One region of the Comamonas brasiliensis genome, then DNA from elsewhere that is predicted to be linked to it. Evidence: riboswitches for the same ligand, from Rfam matches in the RefSeq annotation. Region 1 holds a riboswitch; each other region holds the start of a gene.
The links. Region 1 has a riboswitch for cobalamin ahead of DJFAAGMI_RS22485 (ABC transporter substrate-binding protein). Riboswitches for the same ligand answer to the same signal wherever they lie in the genome.
Positions count from the first base shown of each region.

Region 2: linked by a shared signal. The riboswitch ahead of DJFAAGMI_RS03775 (FecCD family ABC transporter permease) and the one ahead of DJFAAGMI_RS22485 (ABC transporter substrate-binding protein) in region 1 are both predicted to bind cobalamin.
Region 3: linked by a shared signal. The riboswitch ahead of DJFAAGMI_RS03765 (TonB-dependent receptor) and the one ahead of DJFAAGMI_RS22485 (ABC transporter substrate-binding protein) in region 1 are both predicted to bind cobalamin.
Region 4: linked by a shared signal. The riboswitch ahead of DJFAAGMI_RS03425 (TonB-dependent receptor domain-containing protein) and the one ahead of DJFAAGMI_RS22485 (ABC transporter substrate-binding protein) in region 1 are both predicted to bind cobalamin.

Region 1 is NZ_JAANES010000006.1:350,861-356,646, reverse strand. It holds gene DJFAAGMI_RS22495 (ABC transporter ATP-binding protein) at 1-647, opposite strand, end outside; gene DJFAAGMI_RS22490 (FecCD family ABC transporter permease) at 644-1,720, opposite strand; gene DJFAAGMI_RS22485 (ABC transporter substrate-binding protein) at 1,774-2,781, opposite strand; cobalamin riboswitch at 2,913-3,138, opposite strand; gene DJFAAGMI_RS22480 (GNAT family N-acetyltransferase) at 3,198-3,701, shown strand; gene DJFAAGMI_RS22475 (acetyltransferase domain-containing protein) at 3,832-5,019, shown strand; gene DJFAAGMI_RS22470 (Fur family transcriptional regulator) at 5,075-5,458, shown strand.
Region 2 is NZ_JAANES010000001.1:835,302-841,087, reverse strand. It holds gene DJFAAGMI_RS03810 (EamA family transporter) at 1-234, opposite strand, end outside; gene DJFAAGMI_RS03805 (Lrp/AsnC family transcriptional regulator) at 323-799, shown strand; gene DJFAAGMI_RS03800 (hypothetical protein) at 955-1,263, shown strand; gene DJFAAGMI_RS03795 (LysE/ArgO family amino acid transporter) at 1,323-1,973, opposite strand; gene DJFAAGMI_RS03790 (HTH-type transcriptional regulator ArgP) at 2,065-2,985, shown strand; gene DJFAAGMI_RS03785 (hypothetical protein) at 2,987-3,316, opposite strand; gene DJFAAGMI_RS03780 (DUF2721 domain-containing protein) at 3,331-3,828, opposite strand; cobalamin riboswitch at 4,142-4,385, shown strand; gene DJFAAGMI_RS03775 (FecCD family ABC transporter permease) at 4,623-5,687, shown strand; gene DJFAAGMI_RS03770 (ABC transporter ATP-binding protein) at 5,684-5,786, shown strand, end outside.
Region 3 is NZ_JAANES010000001.1:829,504-835,289, reverse strand. It holds gene DJFAAGMI_RS03770 (ABC transporter ATP-binding protein) at 1-683, shown strand, start outside; cobalamin riboswitch at 733-990, shown strand; gene DJFAAGMI_RS03765 (TonB-dependent receptor) at 1,126-3,267, shown strand; gene DJFAAGMI_RS03760 (ABC transporter substrate-binding protein) at 3,288-4,337, shown strand; gene DJFAAGMI_RS03755 ((2Fe-2S) ferredoxin domain-containing protein) at 4,334-5,155, shown strand; gene cobW (cobalamin biosynthesis protein CobW) at 5,189-5,786, shown strand, end outside.
Region 4 is NZ_JAANES010000001.1:751,439-757,224, reverse strand. It holds gene DJFAAGMI_RS03425 (TonB-dependent receptor domain-containing protein) at 1-1,658, opposite strand, end outside; cobalamin riboswitch at 1,727-1,967, opposite strand; gene DJFAAGMI_RS03420 (hypothetical protein) at 2,208-2,417, shown strand; gene DJFAAGMI_RS03415 (cell division protein ZapA) at 2,458-2,838, shown strand; gene DJFAAGMI_RS03410 (MerR family transcriptional regulator) at 3,429-3,821, shown strand; gene DJFAAGMI_RS03405 (NAD(P)H-dependent oxidoreductase) at 3,882-4,466, shown strand; gene DJFAAGMI_RS03400 (hypothetical protein) at 4,617-4,763, opposite strand; gene DJFAAGMI_RS03395 (hypothetical protein) at 4,862-5,161, opposite strand; gene DJFAAGMI_RS03390 (AEC family transporter) at 5,486-5,786, shown strand, end outside.

The DNA of each region.
Region 1 (5,786 bases):
GCCAGACGGTCGCAGGCCATGGCTTGGTTGAGGTCGTGCAGCGCGACCACCTTGGTGATGGGAAGCTCCCGGATCAGCTGCATCAGCGACAGCTGTTGGTGGATATCGAGGTGGTTGCAGGGTTCGTCAAGCAGCATCAACTGGGGCTGTTGCGCCAGGGCCCGTGCAATATGTGCTCTCTGGCGCTCGCCGCCCGACAAGGTGTTCCAGCGGCTGCCTGTCTTGGATAGCAGGCCGACATCGCGCAGCGCCTCTTTGACGATGCGCTGGTCGGCGGCCGACAAAGGAGCCAGCGCAGACAGCCAGGGCGTTCGCCCGAGCTCCACGGCCTCGGCCACGGTGATGGCATCGAGGGTGTCGGCGTCCTGCGCCACCAAGGCCAGCCGGCGCGCCACGGCACGCCTTGGCAGACGCTGCAGTGCCTGTCCCCCCAGCAGCACCTCGCCCGAGCTGGGCTTGAGCACACCGGATAGCAGTCGCAGCAGGCTGGATTTACCCGAGCCGTTCGGCCCTATGAGCCCCAGCATTTCACCCGGCTGCACTTGCAGGCAGACCTGCTGGACAATGGCTGTGCCACGCGCCTTCCAACTGATATCGCATGCTTCAAGCGCGACCATGTCCGGCTTGGCGAGGGTGTCAGGCGTCATGCGTGACCTCTTCTGCCTCTGAGCAAAACGCCGGCAAACACCGGGGCGCCGACCAGGGCGGTGATGACGCCAATGGGCAGAACCTGTCCCTTGATCAGGGTGCGTGAAACCACATCGGCGGCAATCAGGAAGATGGCTCCGATCAAGGCGCTGGCCGGGATCAGGCGCCCATGGCGCACGCCAACCAGCAGACGGGCCGCATGAGGAATCACCAAGCCCACGAAGCCAATCGCTCCGACCACGGAAACCATGACGGCTGTCATCAAGGCAGCTGCCAGCAGCAGGGTCAGCTGCACGCGGCGCACTGGTACTCCCAGTGCCGCGGCCGATTCGCTGCCGAAGGTGAATGCATCCAGAGAGCGGGCATGCATCAGACACACCAGCACTCCTGCCATAGCCACCGTAGCCGTCAAAACCGTATCGGGCCAGCGCACGCCGCTCAGATTGCCGAGCAGCCAGAACATGATGCCGCGCGCCTGCTCGGCACTGCCGGACTTGGTGATGATTAACGATGTCAGCGCATTGAACAGCTGCGAGCCCGCAATGCCGGCCAGCACGATTTGCCCGCCATTACGCAGGCCGCCATTGCCAGCGGCATGGGCCAGCAAGGCCACCAGGGCAAATGCGCAAACCGCTCCAAGGAAAGCCCCGGTGCTCATCGAGACCAAGCCCGCCCCCAGGCCGGCGACCGAAACCAGCACGGCCCCCGTGGAAGCACCTGCTGAAATGCCCAGCAGGTAGGGCTCGGCCAAGGCATTGCGCAGCAGGGACTGCAGAACAACGCCGCAGACGGCCAGCCCGGCCCCGCAGCTGGCTGCGACCAGGGCTCTGCTCAGGCGGTAATTCCAGACAATGCCCGCATTGATGGGGTCTATGACGTAGCTGGTGCCCAGCATTTGATTTGCGAGCACCTGGTACACGATGCGCGCGGAGATATCGGTCTCGCCAATCGCTATGCCGGACACGACGGCCAGCAGCAGCAAGGCGGCTGCTGCGGCCCCAAGCAGGGCGGCGCGCAGCAACCGGCCTGCCGGTAGAAGCGGTCTGGAAAGGCTCGGCGTGTAGGTATTCATGGCTCAGCGGCCGGGCAAGGTGCACCGGCATGCGGACTTCGTTGATGTCTGGCTTATTTGGCGAGGCCTTCGATCTGCAGCACCGCATTGGCAATCTGCTCCATGCCGTCCACCTGGCGGATGGAGCCCTGCAGGGCATCGGCGTCCACGATCACGATGCGGCCGTTCTTGACGGCATCCATGTGCTGGGTGACGGGGTCCTTCTTGAGGAAGTCCAGCTTTTTCTGGTAGTCGTCTGCAGGAAAGCGGCGACGGCCCATGCGGGCCACGATCAAAATCGAGGGATTGGCCTTGGCAATCGTCTCCCAGCCCACGGTCGGCCACTCCTCTGCGGATGTGATGACGTTGCGCAAGCCCAGAGCTTGCATCATGTAGCCGGCCACGCCGTTCTTGCCGGCCATATAGGGGTCGGCGGCCAGGTCTGCGCTGGAGAACCACAGTGCGGCAGACAGGTTCTGGAGCCCGGAGGATTTGACCTTGGCCACGGCCTGGGTCTGGCGATTGCTCAGCTCTTTGACCAGGCTTTCGCCGCGGGCCTCGACATCAAAGGCCTGGGCCAACTGGCGAATGCTTTTGTACAGGGCTTTCACGTCGTAGCTGGCAGTACGCGTGCCGTCAGATCCCACAAGATTGTTCTTGCCTTCGCAGTCGGCAGGCATGGCATAGGTGGCGATGCGCAGATCATGGAATTGCTCGCGCGTGCCCACCACGCCATCCTTGCCCACCATCCATTCAAATTGCGAAACCACCAAGGCGGGGCGCTTGCCGAGGACCGACTCGAAGCTGGGAATGTTGTCGGACAGGCGTGGCACCTTGTCGTTGACAGCCTTGAAGCGGGGCTGTACCGGGTTGAACCAGAGCGCTGTTCCGACAACCTTGTCGCCCAGGCCGAGGGCATAAAGCATTTCAGTGCCGGCCTGGCCTATGGTGACCACCGAGGTGGGCGCCTTGTCGAGAGTGAGGGTGTAGCCGCAGTTTTGCAGCTGCACAGGAAAGTCGGTTGCATGAGCGGAAAATGCGGTAGCGAGCAGGGCAGTGCTGGCAAGGCTTCGAAGCAGCATCGGAATATCTTTCCAGAAGCGGCGAAAAGCATCTTGGAAGACATAGCAGGACACGCGCCTGAACTTTGCCCTGAGTGGCAGCAGGTTATCGGAGCGATGAAATGCTCACTTCCCGGACACCCCGCCGGCAATGAATGGTTGGTGCTCTGGCAGGTCTCCTGACTGGCAAATCATCGCTGGCTCATCGCCTTCCCAAACAGATGTTCAGTGGCTGTGTGATGGCTGGCTCATTGCCTACAGTTGCGGGGGCAGTTCCATTTCACGGGCCGGCCCCGAAGGTGCCTGACCACTGGATTCCCTCATGCATTCGCCGCTGCGCACGCATGTTCTTGCGAAACCAAAGTTGCGGTAATGTATCTGATTTTGTAGCAATCAGTCCCAAGCCAGGACGACGAATGAGCCCCGATTGCCTCTCCATGCCCCGCTTGCAAGACATTTCCATTCAGCGCGTTCGTGAATTGCATCAGGTTCACGGCTTTTTGCAAAGCGCACGTGTTTCCATGTTCGGCGGGCGCATCGCTTCACTGGAAATTCCCGAGGATCTTCGCCATTTCGAAGAGACCTATCTATCGGGTAGCGGCTGCATGCTGGCGGCTCTCGATGCTGACCAAAGAGTGCAGGCCACGATTGCCTGCCGGGACTATGACGGCAGATTTGCGCAACTGGATTTCGGACCGCAGAAGGTGGTCGAGGTCGTGCGCCTGTTTGTCGCGCCGCAATTCCGGCGCTCAGGCGTGGGGCAGGCGATGCTGGATGTGCTGATGCGCCATGCTCTGGCCCAGCAGGTGCAGGTGCTTTATCTGCACACCCATCCATTCCTGCCGGGAGCTCTTGAGTTCTGGCAAAGACAGGGCTTTGCGGTGATCGAGCGTGAAGAAGATCCGCTATGGCAGACCGTTCATATGCAGCGTCTCATGTGAAGCTTGGGAGAGCTGTCCAAGGCTCGGGCTGTCGACTGGGTCCTCGACCTGCGTATTGGAAGCGGGCGTGAAATTGAGCATGTCTGCGCCAGACACCGGGTATGAATTGTTATGATATTGATAATTCGATATCAATAAAGCAAGCAACTTGTCCTCTCTGTCTTCTCCACCAGTAATTGCTGGCCGTCTGCAATCGATCGATGCGTTGCGTGGTCTCGTCATGCTGTTCATGTTGCTCGACCATGTCCGTGAAACCTTTTATCTGCATCTACAGGTTCCCGACCCCATGGTGGTGGCGGACACTCCGCCCGGCCTGTTTTTCCCGCGCATGCTCGCCCATTTGTGTGCGCCGGTATTCGTGTTTTTGACGGGCCTGGGGGCCTATCTGTATGCCAGCCGGCATGCCGGTGCTGCTCAGGCGCGCACCGCGTCCGGCTTTTTGTGGCGGCGTGGCCTGTTCTTGGTGCTGCTGGAGGTGACGGTCGTCAACTTTGCCTGGACCTTCCAATTTCCTCCCGCCAAGATCTTTCTGCAGGTGATCTGGGTGATCGGTCTGTCCATGCTGGCCCTGTCGGTGCTGGTATGGCTGCCACGCAAGGCCTTGCTGCTGCTGGGGCTGGTGCTGATTGCGGGGCACAACCTGCTCGATGGTCTGCATTTTCCTGCGGGCCACGTGATGCATGTACCCTGGGCGATCCTGCATGACCGTGGCTGGCTGGAGCTGGCCGGAGTGCAGCTGCGCACGTCCTATCCTCTGTTGCCCTGGATCGGCGTTATTGCTCTGGGCTACGGTATCGGTCCGTGGTTTGGCAAAGCCTGTGATTCGGCGCAGCGCCGCCGCTGTCTGCTGATGGCAGGCATTGCCTCGTTGCTGGGCTTTGCGCTGCTGCGCACGCTCAATGTCTATGGCGATGCGCCCTGGCTGACCGGTACGAATGCGCTGCAGACACTGATGTCCTGGTTCAACGTCACCAAGTATCCGCCCTCGCTGTTGTTCCTGATGTTGACGCTCGGTATCGGCTTGCTGCTGCTGTGCGCCTTCGAGAACGCCGCAGGCCGCAACGGGCTGCAAATGCTGGCCACCTTGGGGGCCGCACCCATGTTCTTTTATGTGCTGCACCTGTACGTGCTCAAGTTCATGTACCTGGCGGCAGTGGCGTTCTGGGGGGCCAACCAGGGACAGTTGTTCGGACTGAGCAGCCTGCTTTGGCTGTGGGTGATCGCAGCGCTGCTGGCTGTGGCTCTGTATCCCGCAGCAAGCTGGTTTGCCGCACTCAAGCAGCGCCGGCGCGACATTACCTGGCTCAAGTACCTCTAGGATCGAGCCACGGCACAATACTGCCTCCTGTCGCTATTGACCCAGCCTCGCCACGATGAACACCTCCAAGCAACGATCCACCAAGCAGCGCGCGGCCATTGAGCAGGCCATGGCAGAGGCCGACAGGCCGCTTGCGCCACAGGAGGTATTGGAGTTGGCGCAGGCAACCTTGCCCGGGCTTGGCATTGCAACCGTGTACCGGGCACTCAAGGCGATGGCCGAAGAGGGATTCCTTCGTGAGGTGCACCTGCCCGAGCGCACCCCCATGTATGAGGTGGCAGGGCACGGCCACCATCATCATTTCCAATGCACGGTCTGCCAGCGGGTGTTTGATGTGCATGCCTGCCCCGGCAATCTGGCGAGTTTGGCGCCAGCGGGATTCCTGGTCGACAGCCATGAAATCACGCTGTATGGCCGCTGCCGTGACTGCGCAGCCTGAACTCGCTGTCCACCGGCCATGGCCTGCCTGCGGTGTCGGTACCCGAGGAGCGCAGCGGGTGAGTTGACCGCTGCCAACTGCTTCAAGGTAGCCGTTCGCAGGTGGATTTCCGGTGGCGGCAAAGAGCGCTTGGATGGCGTTGACAACGCTTGATACTTCCAATGTTGAGCGCTTTGTTTGCATTCGGTGCATGGCCTGCGCCTTGTGCATCAGGCAGGTCTTTGCTTGCGGCTCGCGAATCAATCGTCCAGTGCTCTTCCGGCAAGCACAGCGTGGCAAATGACTGGCGTCCCGCCCTGCCAATCTATGGGTGACGAACAGGTGCAGA
Region 2 (5,786 bases), on a different contig from region 1:
CGCCATGCCGAAAATCAGCAGAGCCTGTGCCTGCTGACGGTTGAGCGACCAGCGCCAGGGCCGCCAGACGCACACCAGAATCAGCGCGGCAAAGCCCACCCGCAATGCCGAGGTACCCTGGGCACCGACCAGGGGAAACAGCTGCTTGGCCAGCGAAGTTCCCAGCCCGAGCGCAGTGACCGAGCCCAATACGGCCAACACGGGCCACCAATGATTCCAGCTGTTTTTTGACATAGGTAGGTACGATATTGCATGTCACCCGCGAAATTTGCTCGTTTTCGGCCCTGAATCTGCAAGTTTCGCTCTCAACCCATCCCACACCATGCCTGCTGCCGATCTGGACTCCTTTGACCACGCGATTCTTGCCCTTCTCCAGCGTGACAACCTCATGCCACAGCGTCTGATTGCGGAGCACATCAACCTCTCGGCCCCGGCCGTGCAGCGGCGCATCAAGCGATTGCAGGAAACCGGGGTGATTGCCGCCAACGTGGCCGTGCTGGAGCCCGTCAAGGTTGGCCGTACGCTGACCGCGATCATCACCGTGCAGCTGGTCAACGACAGGCCTGACCTGTCGCGCGGCTTCAGGGCCAGAATCGCCGATGAAGCGGCCGTGCAGCAATGCTTTTATGTGACGGGCGAAACCGACTACATCCTGGTCGTCACGGCAACCGACATGGATGATTACCAGGCCATCTGCAAACGCCTGTTCGAAGGTGACGAGAACATTCGCCGCTACAGCACCTCGATCGCACTGGAACGCATCAAGACAGGTCTGCAACTGCCGCTGTCCGCGCCATGAGGCAGTTCTGCCTTGTGGCCCGAGTTGGTGCAGAACGAGGGCTGCCATCTGCCATGAAGATTGGCACTGGCGCCACCAGAAACAAAATGCAACAATTGCGTCATAAACCGGCTCAGATTTTGCACACAACAAGAGTCCACTCTTGAGGAGACACGATGAACACTTCTTCCGCCACCTCGCCCGATATGGCCACGCTGGTTGCCGATCGCACGCTGGACAAATATGCCAAGGACTACTTCCCCCGGCGCGAGCAGGTGACGATTGCCTTTCGCGGCGACATTGCCGAGAAGCACAACTACGACAAGATCCGCCCGATCTCGCAAGCCCAGCGTCATGGCAAGCACATTGTGGTGATCGAGGGCCAAAGCCAGAAAACCGGAGCCACAGGCCACTACCGTATCGAATGCAATAGCTGGAACCTCATCGAAGCCGTGGGCCTGTGGGAGCAGGCTGCAGCGGCTTGAACAGCGAAGGCGAGCCTGCGCCGAAGTCCGCGACACATGGCGCCGGCTTGCGTTGAGACTCAGACGTCCATTCCAAATGCGCTGCTCGCCACCCACCAGGCCAGACCCAGCATCATCACGCCGGTGATGCCATCCATGACGCGCCAGGCGCCGGGGTTGGCAAACAGGCGCTTGAGACGTCGCCCTGCCATCGCCAGCAGCACAAACCAGAGACAGCTGGCAGAGGCAGCTCCCACCACGTAGGACCAGCGGCCCGCACCTTCCTGCTGGGCGCCAATCGAGCCCATCAGCAACACCGTATCCAGGTACACATGAGGATTGAGCAAGGTGATGGCCGCCAGCGCAGCCAGCACGCTCATCATCCCGCGCGGTGCCGCCCTGCGCTCGCCGGCTTCCATGGCTGCATCCGGAGCCAGCCACATGCGCCGCAAGGCGAAAAGACCATAGGCCAGCAAAAATGCGGCTCCACCCAGCGTCAGATACTGGGCCAATGCCGGATAGCTGGTCAGCATCTGCGCCATGCCGGCCACCCCCAGCGCTACCAGCAGCCCATCGCTGAGCACACACAGAGCCACGCAGGCCTTCACATGTTCGCCCTGCACTGCCTGACGCAGCACATACAGGTTCTGGGCACCGATGGAAACAATGAGCGAAGCGCACACCGTAAAGCCTGCAATCCAGGCTGAATAAAAATTAGTTGTCATATCCATGAGCCGCTGACTCCTCCAAACCGGCCCGGATTCTTGCTCCACGGAGCAATTAAGTAAAATTACATTTACTCAATCCAATGAAGAATTTCTAATGTTTGACTACGCAGGACTGGAAGCGCTTGCCGCGGTATTGCGTGAGGGAAGCTTCGAGCGTGCGGCGCGCAAGCTGCATGTCACCCCCTCCGCCATCTCCCAGCGCATCAAGTTGCTTGAGGAGCGCGTGGGACAGGTGCTGGTGCTGCGAGGCACGCCCTGCAGTGGCACGGAGGCCGGCCGACGCCTGTGCCTGCATGTGGAGCAGGTGGCGCTGCTGGAAAACGATTTGCGCCGCAAGAACCCGGAACTGGTCCCCGAAGGCCAGACCGCCCTGCCCACGCTGAAGCTGGCAGTCAATGCCGACTCCCTGTCGACCTGGTTCATGGATGCCATGGCGGATTTCACTCAGGATGGCAACGAGTTGCTGGACATCAGCATTGACGACCAGGATCACACGGCCAAACGCATCAAGGAAGGTGAAGTCATGGCCGCCGTCACCGCCACGGGCTCGGCGATTGCTGGCTGCAACACCTGGCCGCTGGGCCGCATGCGCTATATCGCCGTGGCCAGCCCGGCGTTTGTGCAGCGCCATCTGGCCCAAGCCGAGTCGGACCGGGAACTGGCACAGATCTTGGCCAAGGCGCCCATGATGTACTACGGCCGCAAGGACAGCCTGCAGGACCAATGGCTCCATGGTCTGGGACTGGACGGACGGCGCAACAATGCGCGTCACTTTCTGCCCTCCAACCAGGGCTACACCCGTGCCGTGGAACTGGGCATGGGCTGGGGCATGCACCCGGCCCAGCTGATCACCCCGCAGCTGGCCAGTGGCGATTTGATGGAACTGCTCCCGGGCAGAGATCTCCACATTCCCATGTACTGGGCCCACACCCGCAATGCCCAGGCCAGCCTGCAGCGACTGACCGACTGCATCATCCATGCTGCGACCGCCTGGCTGGAGCCCATGCAGGAATAGCTCAGACGGCAGCAGACTTTTTCAGGCCGTAATAGAAGATCCAGGCAGCCGCCAGGTACAGCAAGGGATAAAGCGCCAGATAAGGAGCCAGGTGCAGATAGGCGGTCCAGCGCTGTGACGCGAAGAAGCTCGCATACACCAGGGCCGCGAGCAATGCCCCGCTACCCATCAGCAGACCGACATAGGCCAGCAAGGTGGCCAGACGCAAGCCCGGCCTGCCACGCTCGACCAGCCGCAACCGCCCCGAACGCAGCTGCACGGGAATCTGATAGAGGCGAGCAAGTGCCATCAGGAAGACGATGGGCACCAGGATCAAAGGCAGGAAAAACATGTCTCGCAGATCCCTCAGGGACGGCGCTCGGACTCCGCCACATGGCGTACGGCTGCCCTGGCCTGGCTGAGCATATGGAAGTCCAGAATGCGTGTCGCCATGATGGTCTCCCAGAGAAAGCAGCACAGCGCCAGCACAAAGGCCAGAACTCCCAGCAAAAAGCTGAACACGGCATAGCCATGTCCGCTGACGCCGTAGGCCTGGCCCACGAACAACAGCACGATGGTCAGCCCTATGCACATGCCGCACAGCGTCAGCAGCGCAATGGAGACGTTGGCCAGTCGCCCGCGCTCGCGCAGAAAATGCAGCTCCTTGAGGTGGCGCGCGATCAGATCGTGATCCTCCAGGGTGCGCAGGCTTTCCTCCAGCTTGCGGGCCCTGTCAATGATGCGGGCCAGCCGCCCCGCTACGGAGCCGATCATGCCGGCCACGGCAGTCAGAAAAAAAACCGGCGCGACAGCGAGCTGAATGCTGTGGGTGACGGTCTGTGCGTCGATAGACCAGATGCTCATGATGTCCTCAGAATCGGGGGCTTTCTCACCCTCTATTTTGTGCACAAATGTCAGCGCAGTTTTGACTGCGGCCACTCAAAAACAGCCGCCGCAGACATTTCAGGCGGCTGCAACCTGTTTGGGCATCGGATATCGATCACGGGCAGCGCCGCCAAAGTGCCTGAACTTGCATCAGCGCCTCGTTGAACGCGATGCCGACCTTGTGCTGTGCCTCGCTGCCTCAAAGGATTCGCCCAGATCTCCCAGACGATGTCTGGATGCGCTGCTATATAATTTTTCGCTGAAACAAGTCTCGGCACGGCCGTGCCGCAGGCTTTTTCTCCATGCGACAGGTGCCCGGTGCTTCATCGGGTTAAACGGGAACAAGGTTCAAAGCCTTGGCTGCCCCCGCAACGGTAAGCAGATCAAACCACTTCATGGCTTTTGCGCTTGCAGGAGCCTGTCACTGGTGTTCTACGTGGCCTCTTCGACGAGGTGCGCGGCAACGCCGGGAAGGCGAAGTGACATGCCTCGCGCAATCTGCCAGCCCGGATACCGGCCTGTTGAGCGCTGACCACCCGGACCCAGTTCCGGCAGTCGGCATGTGCAACGAGCGTCTGCGGGGAGCAGCGTGACGGCAACAGGCTGCGAGGCCCGCCCTCCGCCCGATCTCGTCACCAGCATGCAGACCGTCTGCCCTGGCTAATGACAATGAGACACCTTGCACAGGCTTTCGCCTCGCGCTTCGGGCCCGCTGGCGCCATGCCCACCTGGGACCCCGCCCTGCTGCAGCCATGACCCAGCCGTTGACACAGATGTTCGTCCAGCAACGCCATCAGCTGAAGCTATGGCTGGCCATGTTGACGGCAGTGCTGCTGCTGTCTCTGACTCTGGCCATCACCTTGGGGCCGGTACGGATCGCCCCCGGGCAAGCCTGGCAGATCACGGCCTACGAGCTGGGCCAGCGCCTGGGCCTGGACTGGCCTTCCGGCAGCTGGAGCAGCGCCCAGTACCAGATTGTCTGGCGCGTGCGCCTGCCGCGCGTATTGCTCGCAGCCCTGACCGGCGCAGGCCTTGCGCTGGTGGGCGTGGCCATGCAGGCCATGGTGCGCAATCCGTTGGCCGACCCCTATCTGCTGGGCGTTTCCTCCGGTGCGTCGGTCGGTGCCGTAAGCGTGCTGGCCTTCGGCGCACTGGCATTTGCCGGCGAGCTGGCCTTGCCGCTGGGCGCTTTCAGCGGTGCGCTGCTGGCCTGTGTGGCCGTGTATTTCCTGGCCCATGCCAATGGACGATTGCAGGCATCGCGACTCATTCTGGGCGGCGTGGCCATTGCCTACTGCCTGGGCGGCGTCACCAGCCTGATCGTGCTGACGGCCGATCAGCGCGAGCTGGCCAACTCCGTGCTCACCTGGACCCTGGGCAGCCTGGCCGGAACCCGCTGGCAGGAGCTGGGCCTGCCGGCTGCCTTGCTGGCTGCTGGCGTGGCCCTGCTGCTGACACAGGCCCGCTCACTCAATGCACTGCTGACAGGCGAAGAAACCGCCGCCACGCTGGGAGTGGACACCACCCGCACCAGGCGCTGGCTATTTGTTCTGGTCTCGATGGTGACGGGCGTGCTGGTGGCGCTGACGGGTCCGATCGGTTTTGTCGGCCTCATCGTGCCCCATGTCGCCCGCATGCTGGTCGGCTCCGAGCACCGGCGCGTGCTGCCAGTGGCCGCTCTCACAGGTGCCATCTTCCTGATCTGGGTCGATGTCTTCTCGCGCATCAGCTTTGCCCCCGCCGAAGTACCCGTGGGGGTCATCACCTCGCTGCTGGGCGGCCCCTTCTTTGTCTGGATGCTGTGCCGCAAGAGCGTGCGGGAAAAGGGCAATCCGTGAGTTCCGCACCCAGCTCTTCCTGCCTGCTGGAGGCCAGCCACCTGCATTGGCAGACGGCAGCTGCCTCCATTGTCAAGGACATCAGCCTGCATATCCGGC
Region 3 (5,786 bases), on a different contig from region 1:
TCGGCCTGCTCGGCCCCAACGGCAGCGGCAAGTCCACCCTGCTGCGCATGATCTACCGCATGCTCAGGCCTGCCAGCGGTGCGGTCTGCATAGACGGACAGGACGTCTGGCTGCGCAGCGCTCGCGACAATGCCCGCTCCATGGCGGTGCTGACCCAGGAAACCACCAGCGAGTTCGATCTGCGCGTCTGCGATGTGGTGCTCATGGGCCGCACGCCGCACCAGAGCTCTTTCGCCCGCGACAGCGAGCAAGACTTCTGCATCGTCGCCCAGTCCCTGGCTCAGGTCCGTGCCCAGTCGCTGGCACAGCGCATGTTCTCCACCCTTTCAGGGGGCGAGAAGCAACGCGTGCTCATGGCCAGGGCACTGGCCCAGCAGACCAGGCTGCTGGTGTTGGACGAGCCCACCAACCATCTGGACGTACGCCACCAGTTCGAGCTGATGAACCTGATCCGCAGCCTGGGCCTGACCACGCTGGCCGCGCTGCACGAGATGCCACTGGCCGCTCACTACTGCGACCGCCTGTACCTGCTCAAGGCAGGAGAACTGGTGGCGCAGGGCACGCCGGCCCAGGTGCTGACCGCGCAGACCATTGCCGAGGTCTACGGCGTGCGTGCCCAGGTACGCCTGAGCGAGCGCAGCGGCAGACCGCTGATCGAGTTCATGCCGGACGAGTTGCTCTAAATCCCTGCGCGTTTCGCCCGGGGACTGATAAACTCTCGCGGCGCCTTGATGGCGCTTCGTTTCGGAAGGTGCTCGCTTGAAGCGAGTGAAACGGGAACAAGGTCTGATCGCAAGCTCAGGAAGCCTTGGCTGCCCCCGCAACGGTAAGCAGGTCAACACACTCATGCGAGCGCATCAGCGCTTGCAGCCACTGGACATGATCCGGCCCCTCGCATCGCGACGGTCTGCATCTTTCGGGAAGGCGAGTCGTGAATTCAGCAATGAATTGCCTGTGAGCCCGGAGACCGGCCTGCCGATGACTCAACTCCGCCCCTCGGGGCGGTATTTACGAAAACTGTCTGCGGGGTGCGGATAGCGGCCAGAAAGTGGATTGCGTCATGCCTGGTAAAGGCGGACCTGTCTGCGGCACAGCTATCCCTTCAGGCAGTTTCGGCCTCGTGATATGTGCTCTCATCCACAAACCTCTGCTGCTCTTCATTCCGCCCTCAACTCCAAGCCTCAGCTGCGCCATCTAGGCAGCACCGCACTCAAGCTGCTTTTGCTCTGCCCCGTCGTCGGCATGGCCCAGCAGTCCCTGCCCGAAGTCACGGTGCGGGAAAACCGCCTGCCCTCGCATGAGCTGCAGACCAGCCAGCCGTCAACCACGGCCTCCCATGTGAACGTACCCGTGCTGGACCTCCCGGCCAGCGTCAGCGGCGTGTCCTCGCTGCAAATAGACGAGCGTGCGGACTACCGCGTCTCCGACGCGGTCACCCGCACCGTGGGCCTGAGCACATCGGGCGCCCCCGGCAATGGGGGGCTGTCTTTTTCAAGCCGCGGTTTCAATGGCGTGAACTCCATCGGCATTGCCGAGGACGGCATCATGCTGGGCGTGGCCTCGGGCACCGTCAACTATCCGGGCGACAGCTGGGGCTATGAGCGCATCGAAGTGCTGCGCGGCCCGGCATCGCTGATGTATGGCAGCGGCACCACAGGTGCCACCATGAATGCCATCCGCAAGCAGCCCAGCCGCGAGCGCTCCACCGAAGTGCTGCTGGGAGCAGGCAGCCACGGCAAGGCCTACGCCGGCATCGGCGCCAGTGGCGCACTGGGCGAGACCCTGAGCTACCGTCTCGATGCCTATGGCGACCGCACCGACGGCGAGCGCGAGCTGGGCAAGGCCAGCAGCGGCAAGCTAATGAGCGCACTGCGCTGGACGCCGCGCAGCGATCTGACCGTGGATCTCAGTGCCGACATCAGCCAGCAAAAGCCCGAGCGCTATTTCGGCTCGCCCGTGGTCGACGGTCAAATCGTCAAGGAGCTGCGCAACAAGAACTACAACGTGCTCGATGCCATCGACCAGTTCAAGGACCAGCGCTTCCGTGCCAAGGCACAGTGGCGTGCCAGCGACGCGCTGACGGTGCGCAACGAGCTCTATCACTTCAAGTCCGATCGCCACTGGAAGAACATCGAGGCCTACGACTACCAGCCGGCCACCGGCCAGGTGGGGCGATCCGACTATCTGGAAATCGGCCACGATGTGCAGCAGACGGGCAATCGCATGGGGCTGGACCTCAAGGCCGCCAACCACCAGATCGCCGTGGGCTGGGACATCTCCAATGCCCAGTTCACAAGCACCAGCAACTCTCCCTACACCGGTCAATCCACGGTTTCGGCCTTCAACCCGCAGCATGGCTATTGGGACAGCCCCGATGCCTATCTGCCGCGCATGAACTCCAGCCTCCGCCAGAATGCGCTGTATCTCGAAGATGCCTGGAAGATCAGCGAGCAATGGCTGTTGATGGCCGGCATGCGTCGTGACTGGTATGCCTTCTCGCGCAGCAATATTCAGGACGGCTCGGGCTTTGACAAGCCGCTGAACGGCACTTCCTGGCGCCTGGGCCTGACCCACAAGTTCGATGCGCTCAGCAGCGCCTATGTGCAAACCAGTACCGGCCATGACCCCGTCACCAGCCTGCTGGCGATTGCCCAGTCACAAACCGGCTTCAGCCTCAGCCAGGGCCGCCAGATCGAGGTCGGCTACAAGCAGCAACTGGCCGATGGGCGTGGCGAATGGACCGTGGCGGCCTATCGCATCGTCAAGGACGACATCATCACCCGTGACCCCGATCGTCCGGCACTGTCGGTCCAGGGTGGCAAGCAGTCGTCCAGGGGGATTGAACTGACCGGTCTCATCCATGCCAGCAAGACGCTGCGCTTCGAAGGCAATATTGCCTATGTGGATGCAAAGTTCGACCGTCTGCTCGAGGGCAGCAAGGGCGTGGACCGTGCAGGCAACCGCCCCAGCAACGTGCCGCGCGTGACTGCCAACCTCTGGGGTCACTACCGCACCGGCCCCTGGCAGGCATCGCTGGGCATGCGCTATGTGGGCGACCGTTTTGGTGACAACGCCAACACCGTTCGCATGCCTTCCTATGTGGTGACCGACGCCGTGCTGAGCTGGGATATGAACCCGCGCACCACGCTGCGCCTGGTAGGCCGCAACCTGACCAACCGCCTCTATGCCACCTATGCCTATAGTGGCAACCAGTGGCTGCTGGGACGCGGGCGCAGCGTGGAACTGTCCGCGCTGATGCGCTTCTGATGCTGCCCAGGCCTGTTGCCATGCAAGCTATTGGCTTGAATCGTCCCTGCGGCTCGGCGCTGCTGGCAGCATCGCTGCTGCTGGCCGGTTGCGGCAAAGCACCCGAGCCGCAGGCGGTTGCGGTGCCGATGCGCCAGCATCAGCCAGCGCTGGAGTTGCCGGTGTGCGGGCAGACGGTGCGCTATGACAAGGTTCCCCAGCGCGCCGTCACCCATGACGTCAACATCACCGAGAGCTTTCTCTATCTCGGTCTGGGCCGGCGCCTGGTCGGCTACTCGGGCATCCCTTCCAGCAAGGAGATCAGCCCCCAGCTTAAGCCCTGGCTGCAGCGTCTGCCCGATCTTTCATCCCAGGGCATGAACCTGGAGGTATTGCTGGGCGCCGAAGCCGACTTTGTCTTTGGCGGCTGGAGCTATGGCTTTCGCCAAGGTGCCGTGACCCCGGAGCGCCTGGCCAGCCACGGGATCGCCTCCTATGTGCTGTCCGAGTCCTGCATCCGCGTGCAAAAGCGCGAGCGCATCGCACTGGACGATGCATTGCTGGACATGGAGAACATCAGCCGCATCTTTGGCGTCCTCCCGCAGACCCAGCCACGCATAGACAAACTGCGGGCCTCCCAGGCCCAGCTGCGCCAGCAGATGCAAGGCAACCGCACGCTGCCGCGCGTCTTTGTCTACGACAGCGGCCAGGAGATTCCCGTCACCGTCGGTCACTTCGGCATGCCACAAGCCATGCTGGACGAAGCTGGAGCCAGCAATATCTTTGCAGACCTGAGCCAGAACTGGCAGCGCGGCAACTGGGAAGACGTGATCGAGCGCGACCCCGAGTGGATCGTGATCATTGACTACGGCCAACCCGACGCCCAGGGCAAGATCGAGTTCCTGCTGCAAAAAAAGGAACTTGAGGCGGTTTCCGCCATTCGCAATCGCCGGTTCTTCGTGATGAGCTATGCCGAAGCCACACCCGGCCCGCGCAATATCGAAGCCGCACAGCGTCTGGCTGCTGCCTTGCACCCCGAGCGCAAGATCAGCGTCCAGCGCGTGGAGTTTTCTGCAGGAGAGCTGCCGTGAACAAGCATCTCCCCAGCTCCCGACCTGCCGACCTCAAGCAGGCCGCAGCTCCTTCGCTGGCCATCATCTTGCTCAGCCGGGGCGGCGCCTATACCGCAGGCCTGACGGAGCTCAGCGATCTGGCCGCGCGGCTGGAGACCGCCATGGGGGCCTCAGGCCAGCCTGTGCAGCAGGTGACCACGGCCTATGTGGACCGCGCCCAGCCCACGCTGGGCGAGGCGCTGGACCTGTGTGCCGAGGCACGCAGCATTCTGATCCTGCCCGTGATGGTGCCTGACGAAGCCTCGCTGCGCCGCTGGCTGCACAAGCTCATCATGCGCTGGCGTGCAGCACGTGATTCCTCACAGCCCTCTCCGCGTCTGGTATTTGGTCAGCCGCTGCTGCAGCTACCCGGGCTGACCGAGTTGCTGGCCCGGTCCGTGGAAGATGCACTGCGCCAGCCCGATGTGCCCGAGGTGCTGGGCGACGATCCATGGGAGCACGACCCCAAGGGCTGGTCGCTGGTGCCCGAGCACCGCCAGCATGTGCTGTGGTGCGTGGGCCCGCGCTGCGCGGCCAAGGGAGCGCTGCAGCTATGGCCCACACTGACGCGAACGATACGTGAAACCCCGGGACTGAAAAACCGGCTGCAACCGCTGCAGACCGGCTGCCAGTACCCCTGCAACCATGGCCCGTTGATGATCGTCTACCCCGACGGCGTCTGGTACGGTCCCATGGATGCCGACAATCTGGCGTCCACGCTCACAGGCCATGTGCTTGATGCGCGCGTCAACCCGCAATGCCATGTCCACGGACCGGCTGTCCTCGAACGCTCCTGATTTCTCTTGCTTTCCTCCACCGGAGATAGATCCATGCAAACCACCAAGATTCCCGCCACCATCGTCACCGGCTTTCTCGGCAGCGGCAAGACCACCTTGATGCGCCATATCCTCGAGCAGGCCAAGGGGCTGCGCGTGGCCGTCATCGTCAACGAGTTCGGCGAACTGGGCATTGACGGCGAAATCCTCAAGACCTGCGCCATAGGCTGCCAGGAGGAAGGCGGCGCCGACGGTCAAATCTACGAGCTGGCCAACGGCTGCATGTGCTGCACCGTGCAGGAAGAGTTCTTCCCCGTCATGAAGGCCCTGGCCGAGCGCCGCGCCGATATCGATGTGCTGCTGATCGAGACCAGCGGTCTGGCCTTGCCCAAGCCCCTGGTCCAGGCCTTCCAGTGGCCCGACATTGCCAATGTCTTCACCGTCGATTCCGTGGTCACCGTGGTCGACACGCCCGCTGCGGCCGCCGGCCAGTTTGCCCATGACCCGCATGCCGTCGACGAGCAGCGCCAGGCCGATCCCAATCTCGACCATGACGCCAGCCTGCACGAGCTGTTCGAGGACCAGCTCTCGGCCGCCGATCTGGTGGTGCTGTCCAAGGCCGATCTGGTCACGGCCGAACAACTCGGCCAGG
Region 4 (5,786 bases), on a different contig from region 1:
GACAGATTGGCGTAACGCTTGGAGCGGCGAGCCAGTTGCAGATCCTTATCGGTATCTCGCGGATCCTGGAAGTCCACCGAACCTTGCAGATTCACCATGCCCAAGCGAGTGGTGGCGGCCAGGGTGATGCCTTCGTAACGGGCCTTGGCCACGTTGGCATAGCAGCCGCCGTAAAGGCCGGTATTGCCCGCACAGGTGCCCGTCCCACCCACATAGTTGATGAGATTGGATACATTGTTGCGATAAAGCGTGGCCGAGAAGCTGTCGCTGCCCTTGCCCCATTTCAGGCCCAGTTCCACATTGCGGCCTTTTTCAGGCGACAGGCTGGCATCGCCATATTGGCTGAAGCGCTGATAGAGCGTAGGTGCACGAAAGGCAGTGCCGGCCGATGCGGTTGCGCGCCAGTTGGGCATGAACTCATAGCCATACGCAGCGCTGCCCGTGGTGTGGCCGCCTAACTCGCTGTCGCGGTCATGACGGGCATTGAGCTGCAGCGTGTGCTTTCCCGCGTGCAGTCCGTAGCCCAGTGCCAGCGCGTTCTGGGAGCGATTGCGGCTGCCGATATCCAGGCCGTTGTTGACCAGCTTGTCCTCGCGGCGCTCCAGCGCGGCCGTCACGGTCTGCGCTCCCAGCCGCCACTCATTCTGGAACAGATAGCTGTGCAGACGCGTGTCGGTTTCATAGACACTGGGCTTGGTCTGGTAGAAATCGCGTGACTGCGTGTACTGAAGGCGCGTGCTGTAGACATCGCTCCACTTGGCCAGCCAGTTCAGGCCTACCGCATTCATCTTGTAGATGCTGCGGTCGTCGGCCATGGGGCTGGTCTTGGAGACAGTGGCGTCATAGCCTGCGTTCATATAGCTGGTCAGAGCTGTGGCCTCAACACGTTGATTGCTGTTGATCTGGTAGCCCACACGGCCGTTGAAGGCGTTGCTGCGATAGCCATCCGCATCGGGATTGAAGCCCGCAGAGGTCTTGGCATTGAAGCCGTTGCTGCTGGCATGCGAAACACCCAGGCTGTAATCCCAGCCCGCAACACCGCCGCTGATGCCTGCCTGAGCCTTCACCGTGCCACGACTGCCCCAACCCAGACCCGCATAGGGCTTGGCTTTGCCCTCGCCCTTTTTGGTGAAGATCTGCACCACGCCGCCCATGGCGTCTGAGCCGTAGACAGCCGCCGCCGAGCCGCGCAACACTTCAATGCGGTCGATCGCTTCCAGCGGAATATCCTGCCAGGATGCACCGCCCGTGGACTGGGAGTCCACACGCACTCCATCGATATAGACGGCAGTGAAACGTGTGTCGGCACCGCGCAGATAAACGCTGGTGGTAGAGCCAGCACCACCGTTGCGCACCATCTGCACACCCGGTAGGCGCGAGAGCACATCGGCCACACCCACGGCCCCCGCAGTTTCAATCGTTTCGCGACCCACCACCGACATATCGGCCACCAGATCCGACAAAGGCTGTTCGATGCGATTGGCGGTGACCACGGTTTCTTTCATCTGCACCGCATCGGCCTGCGCAGCTGACTGAGCCTGTGCGGCAAACGCCATGGCCAACGCAGATGCCAGCAAGGTGGGACGGAGAACAAAAGAGGAGGCGCGTGCGCGCGAAGCCACCTGCGCCAGGCGCAGGGACGAAGATTGCGGACTCATGGAAAGCACACTTGAATACGCCCATGCCAGCCTACCCGCCGACATTGAGCAAACATACCTGCACACAATGCAGGCAACCCATGTTGGCCGGTATCCGGGCTAGGCGAATCATCCTCTTGCCGGCCTTCCCAGCGCGCAGCGCCAGTGGCCATGGGGGAAAAGGCGGAATGCCGCAGCACTCCATTCGCCGACCGTTGCGGGGGCAGCGCAGGTTCGGAGAGCCAGTGCATCTGGCCAGCCCCTCCCTGCTTCCCGTTGAACTGAGACCACAGAAAAGCAGCCTCGAGCACCAACAGGCGCCCATTGTAATGAGCGCTACGCGGCGCAAATCCTTCATTCGAAGTAGCCTTGCGCGGTTCAGGTGACGATTTTTTACCTTAAACACGCGTTTGAGGCACACAGAACTTGCGCAGCACGCTACGATTTTGAGAGAAATCTTGCAGTTTCCCGACTGCGGCAGTCAAGCAGGCCGTGCTCTGGCGCAAACTGCGAATTTGCCTGCACATTTATACTCACCCACGGACTGCAAGACCTACAATGGCAGAGTCTATGACCACCCAGCCCTCTCTTGATCTCATTGCCGAGCGCGTAGAGCGTCTGCTGGTGCGCCACGAGGAACTGCAGCGCACCAACACCCTGCTCACCGATCAGGTCATCGCTCTGACGCAAGAGCGCGATTTGCTGCGTCTGCGCCTGCAGGCCGCTCGTGCGCGCGTCGATGCATTGATCGAACGCCTGCCCGCCAACCAGGGAGAGTGACAGCCGTCACCCTCCATCACCAGACCCGCCACTGACGCCCATGAAGCAGATCGATGTGCAAATCATGCAGCAAAGCTATGTGCTGACCTGCCCCGATGGTCAAGAAGAACGAGTGCAGGAAGCCGTTCGCCGCGTGGATGAGGCGATGACCCGCATCCGCGACAGCGGCAAGGTCCGTTCGCGCGAGCGCGTGGCAGTGCTGGCAGCCCTCAATATGGCGTTCGATGTGCTCGACCGCGATGCCCAGCAAGCCCACATGGCCAATGCCCAGGCTGAAATGCAGGCACTCGTTCAGGAGCAGAGCGCGGCCTCCGAGGTCAGTGCAGCCGCCCAGGCCGAATTGCAGCGTCAGCAGGAGCTGGCAGAGCAACTGGTGCTCAGGCTCGATCAGGCTCTGGATGCCGATGCCAGGCTGCTTTGATCAGTTAACCTCGGCAACAAAGCAGTCATGAGCTGCGCACGACAGCCAATACCAGCTAGAATCAAACCGTCTGCAAATCTGCCGGTTTTTATATTTCCTTGAACCAATGCTCAACGAGCATGGGCTTGATAAATCACCTATTGAGCGTGATCGTCTCGCGTCAGATGAACCCAACGATAGGTTGCTCTTGCCCACCTGAACCCCCGGTTCAGGATGACGAGCCGGTGGCATTTGCAGACACCTTTACCGACAAGCTGTTGATGTAGTTGGTTTACAGCCATGAACGTGGTCCTGCACATCAAACAAAGCCACGCTAGGCATCAACAACTTGCAAATCTGGATTGATGATTGGCCCGCATTGCGGGCCTTTTTCTTGCCCTATCGCCTGAGACCATTCAGACAGCAGACCTTGATCTGCGCTGGCTGCACCCAAGGCTTTAGGTGCCCCCCGGAAATCGATGTTCCGGCAAATCCCGGCTGACACACCTGCACCCGCAACATGCCCAAGCGACTTCAGACACGCATGCAACTTCAGCCCTCAGCCGTTTGCGCAAGCGCCCGCCATTCCTGGAAGCACCCGAAGGTCAGTTATGCGCATCGGTGAGCTCGCGGCACTCACAGGCTGCACACCCAAGGCGCTCCGCCTCTACGAGGCCCACGGTTTGCTCGGCACCGTGGCGCGCATAGGCAGTTACCGCAGCTATGGCTCTGAGGATGTGCAGCGCGTGCAATGGATTCGCCAGGCGCTGGCACTGGGATTTCGCTTGGCTGCGCTTCAGCCGCTACGCGCCATCGACACCGCCGCGGGCGCTGCAGCCGTCCTTGAACTGATCCAGTCCCGGCGACATGCCATTGCCGACGAGCTGGCGCAGTTGCAGGCTGCAGACACCGCTCTTGCGGCGCTGAGCGTGGAGTTGGCCAGTTGTGAGGACTCAATTGGGTGCGCGACGCCAGACAGGCTCCCGATCCGATCCAGCGCTTGACTTTGTCCCACGGGGCAAGGTGATGCTGGCGGCCTCCAAACTCCGCGAGCCTCTATCGCCATGTCCCGTCGCATCCTCATCATCCTCGGCCAGCCCTCTTCCCACAGCCTGTGTGCAAGCCTGGCTCACACCTATGCCGACGCCGCGCGCCGGTCCGGAGCCGAAGTACGCCTGCTGTCACTTGGGGAAATGTATTTCGATCCCATCCTTCGCCATGGATATGCGCATGTCCAGCCGCTGGAACCCGACCTGCGGGATGCACAGATCGACATTGCCTGGGCCCAGCATCTGGTATGGGTCTATCCCATCTGGTGGGGCGGACTGCCAGCACTACTCAAGGGCTTTCTGGATCGCATCTTCCTTCCAGGCTTCGCCTTCAAGTACCGAGCCAATTCCGTGTTGTGGGATCGCCTGCTGACAGGCCGCACCGCCGAACTACTGGTGACCATGGACTCCCCGCCGTGGTACTACAGATGGGTGCAGCGCCAACCCGGTCACCGGCAAATGAAGCAGGCCATCCTGGAGTTCAGCGGGATCAGGCCCGTGCGCGTGCACAGCTTTGGCCCGGTGGTCAATTCCAGCGATGCAGCGCGAGCGGGCTGGATCAGACGCGCATGCAAGCTGGGTGCTCGTGCAGGCGCCTGAGGTCTGTTTCCCCATGCATTGCGCATGAGAGGCGGCCGGCGGGTGAACTCCTTGTGTGCAGTTCCTCGCATGCAAGGCATACGAGTATTGACACCTATCGGTCGGGTGCAGCGCCCCCGCAATCACGGCGGCGTACAGCCCATCCATGACTTACTTGTTGTCCTGCAACACCTCGGGCACCACATTGGATGGAGTTGATTCGGAGACGGCCGCCTTGCGCTGAGCCTTCTCCTCCTTTTTTTTCTTCTTCTCCAACTCGCGTTGCCGTTTTTCGAAGGGATAGTTTGGTTTGGGCATCGGAGCTTCCTTGGAGTTTTACGCAGCTCACCATAACCGATATCCCGGTTTGCGTCATGCGCCGGACATGGCTGGAGCGGACAACAAGCTGCCTCCGGCTAGTCGTTTTGCCCCAGGACGACGAGAACCGCGCCGCCGAGGAGCAACAAGACTGCCAAAGCAAGCCAAAGTTCGAGATAGGCAATGCTGCCCCGTGCATCCAAAGCAAATCCCGCCGCGCACGACAGTGCAGCACTGACCAATAACAGTGTTCCCAATTTACTGCGCAGCATGGCTTGTATCCGTGCTTCTCTCTCAATGATGGCTTGATGACGACAATGCCGACCAGGCATCCCAGCCGCCATCAGCTTCCGAATACCAGGGTCGGCCCAACGATGTCTATTTTCGACGATGACCATGGCTTGCGAAGCCAAGTCTCAAGGGTTTTGTTACCGAAGGTAGAACATGACTCCTGCGTTTCAGGGGCCCACTCGAGCATGGGTTCAACGAGTCGTAACATCGAAACCCAGAAGCCTCCCGAGCCCGATACCCAAAGCGTTCGCGCGTGCACCATCTGTACCAAGCTTGACGCCGATGACATGGCCTGGCAGCAGGGCTTGGCAAACAAAGCAAGCAGGATCCCGGAACTGGTAAGAAGAAGAGTTAAGCTCTGCGCCCGAGGAATGCACGCACTCACACTGAGAGCAGGTGCAGGCAGCGGCTCAGTTTAGTTGGAGAGTTGAATGAATGGTTCCGCGATAGCGGCACTGCTACCGGTGATTGCATTGATCGGTACGGGGTTCGGTGTGGCACGTGCAGGACTGGTGCGGCAGACAGCAGTCAAGGATATGTCCAATCTGGTGTTTCTGCTGCTGCTGCCGGCACTGCTGTTTCGCACCATGGCCCAGGTGCATGTCGGTGAACTGGACTATCGACCGATCGGCGTGTACTTTCTTTCGGCCATCATCGTGTTCGTGGCAACAATGCTGGTCTATGGCTTCAACACATTGGCTGCGGCGCGTGGCTTAGCCAGCATGTTCAGCA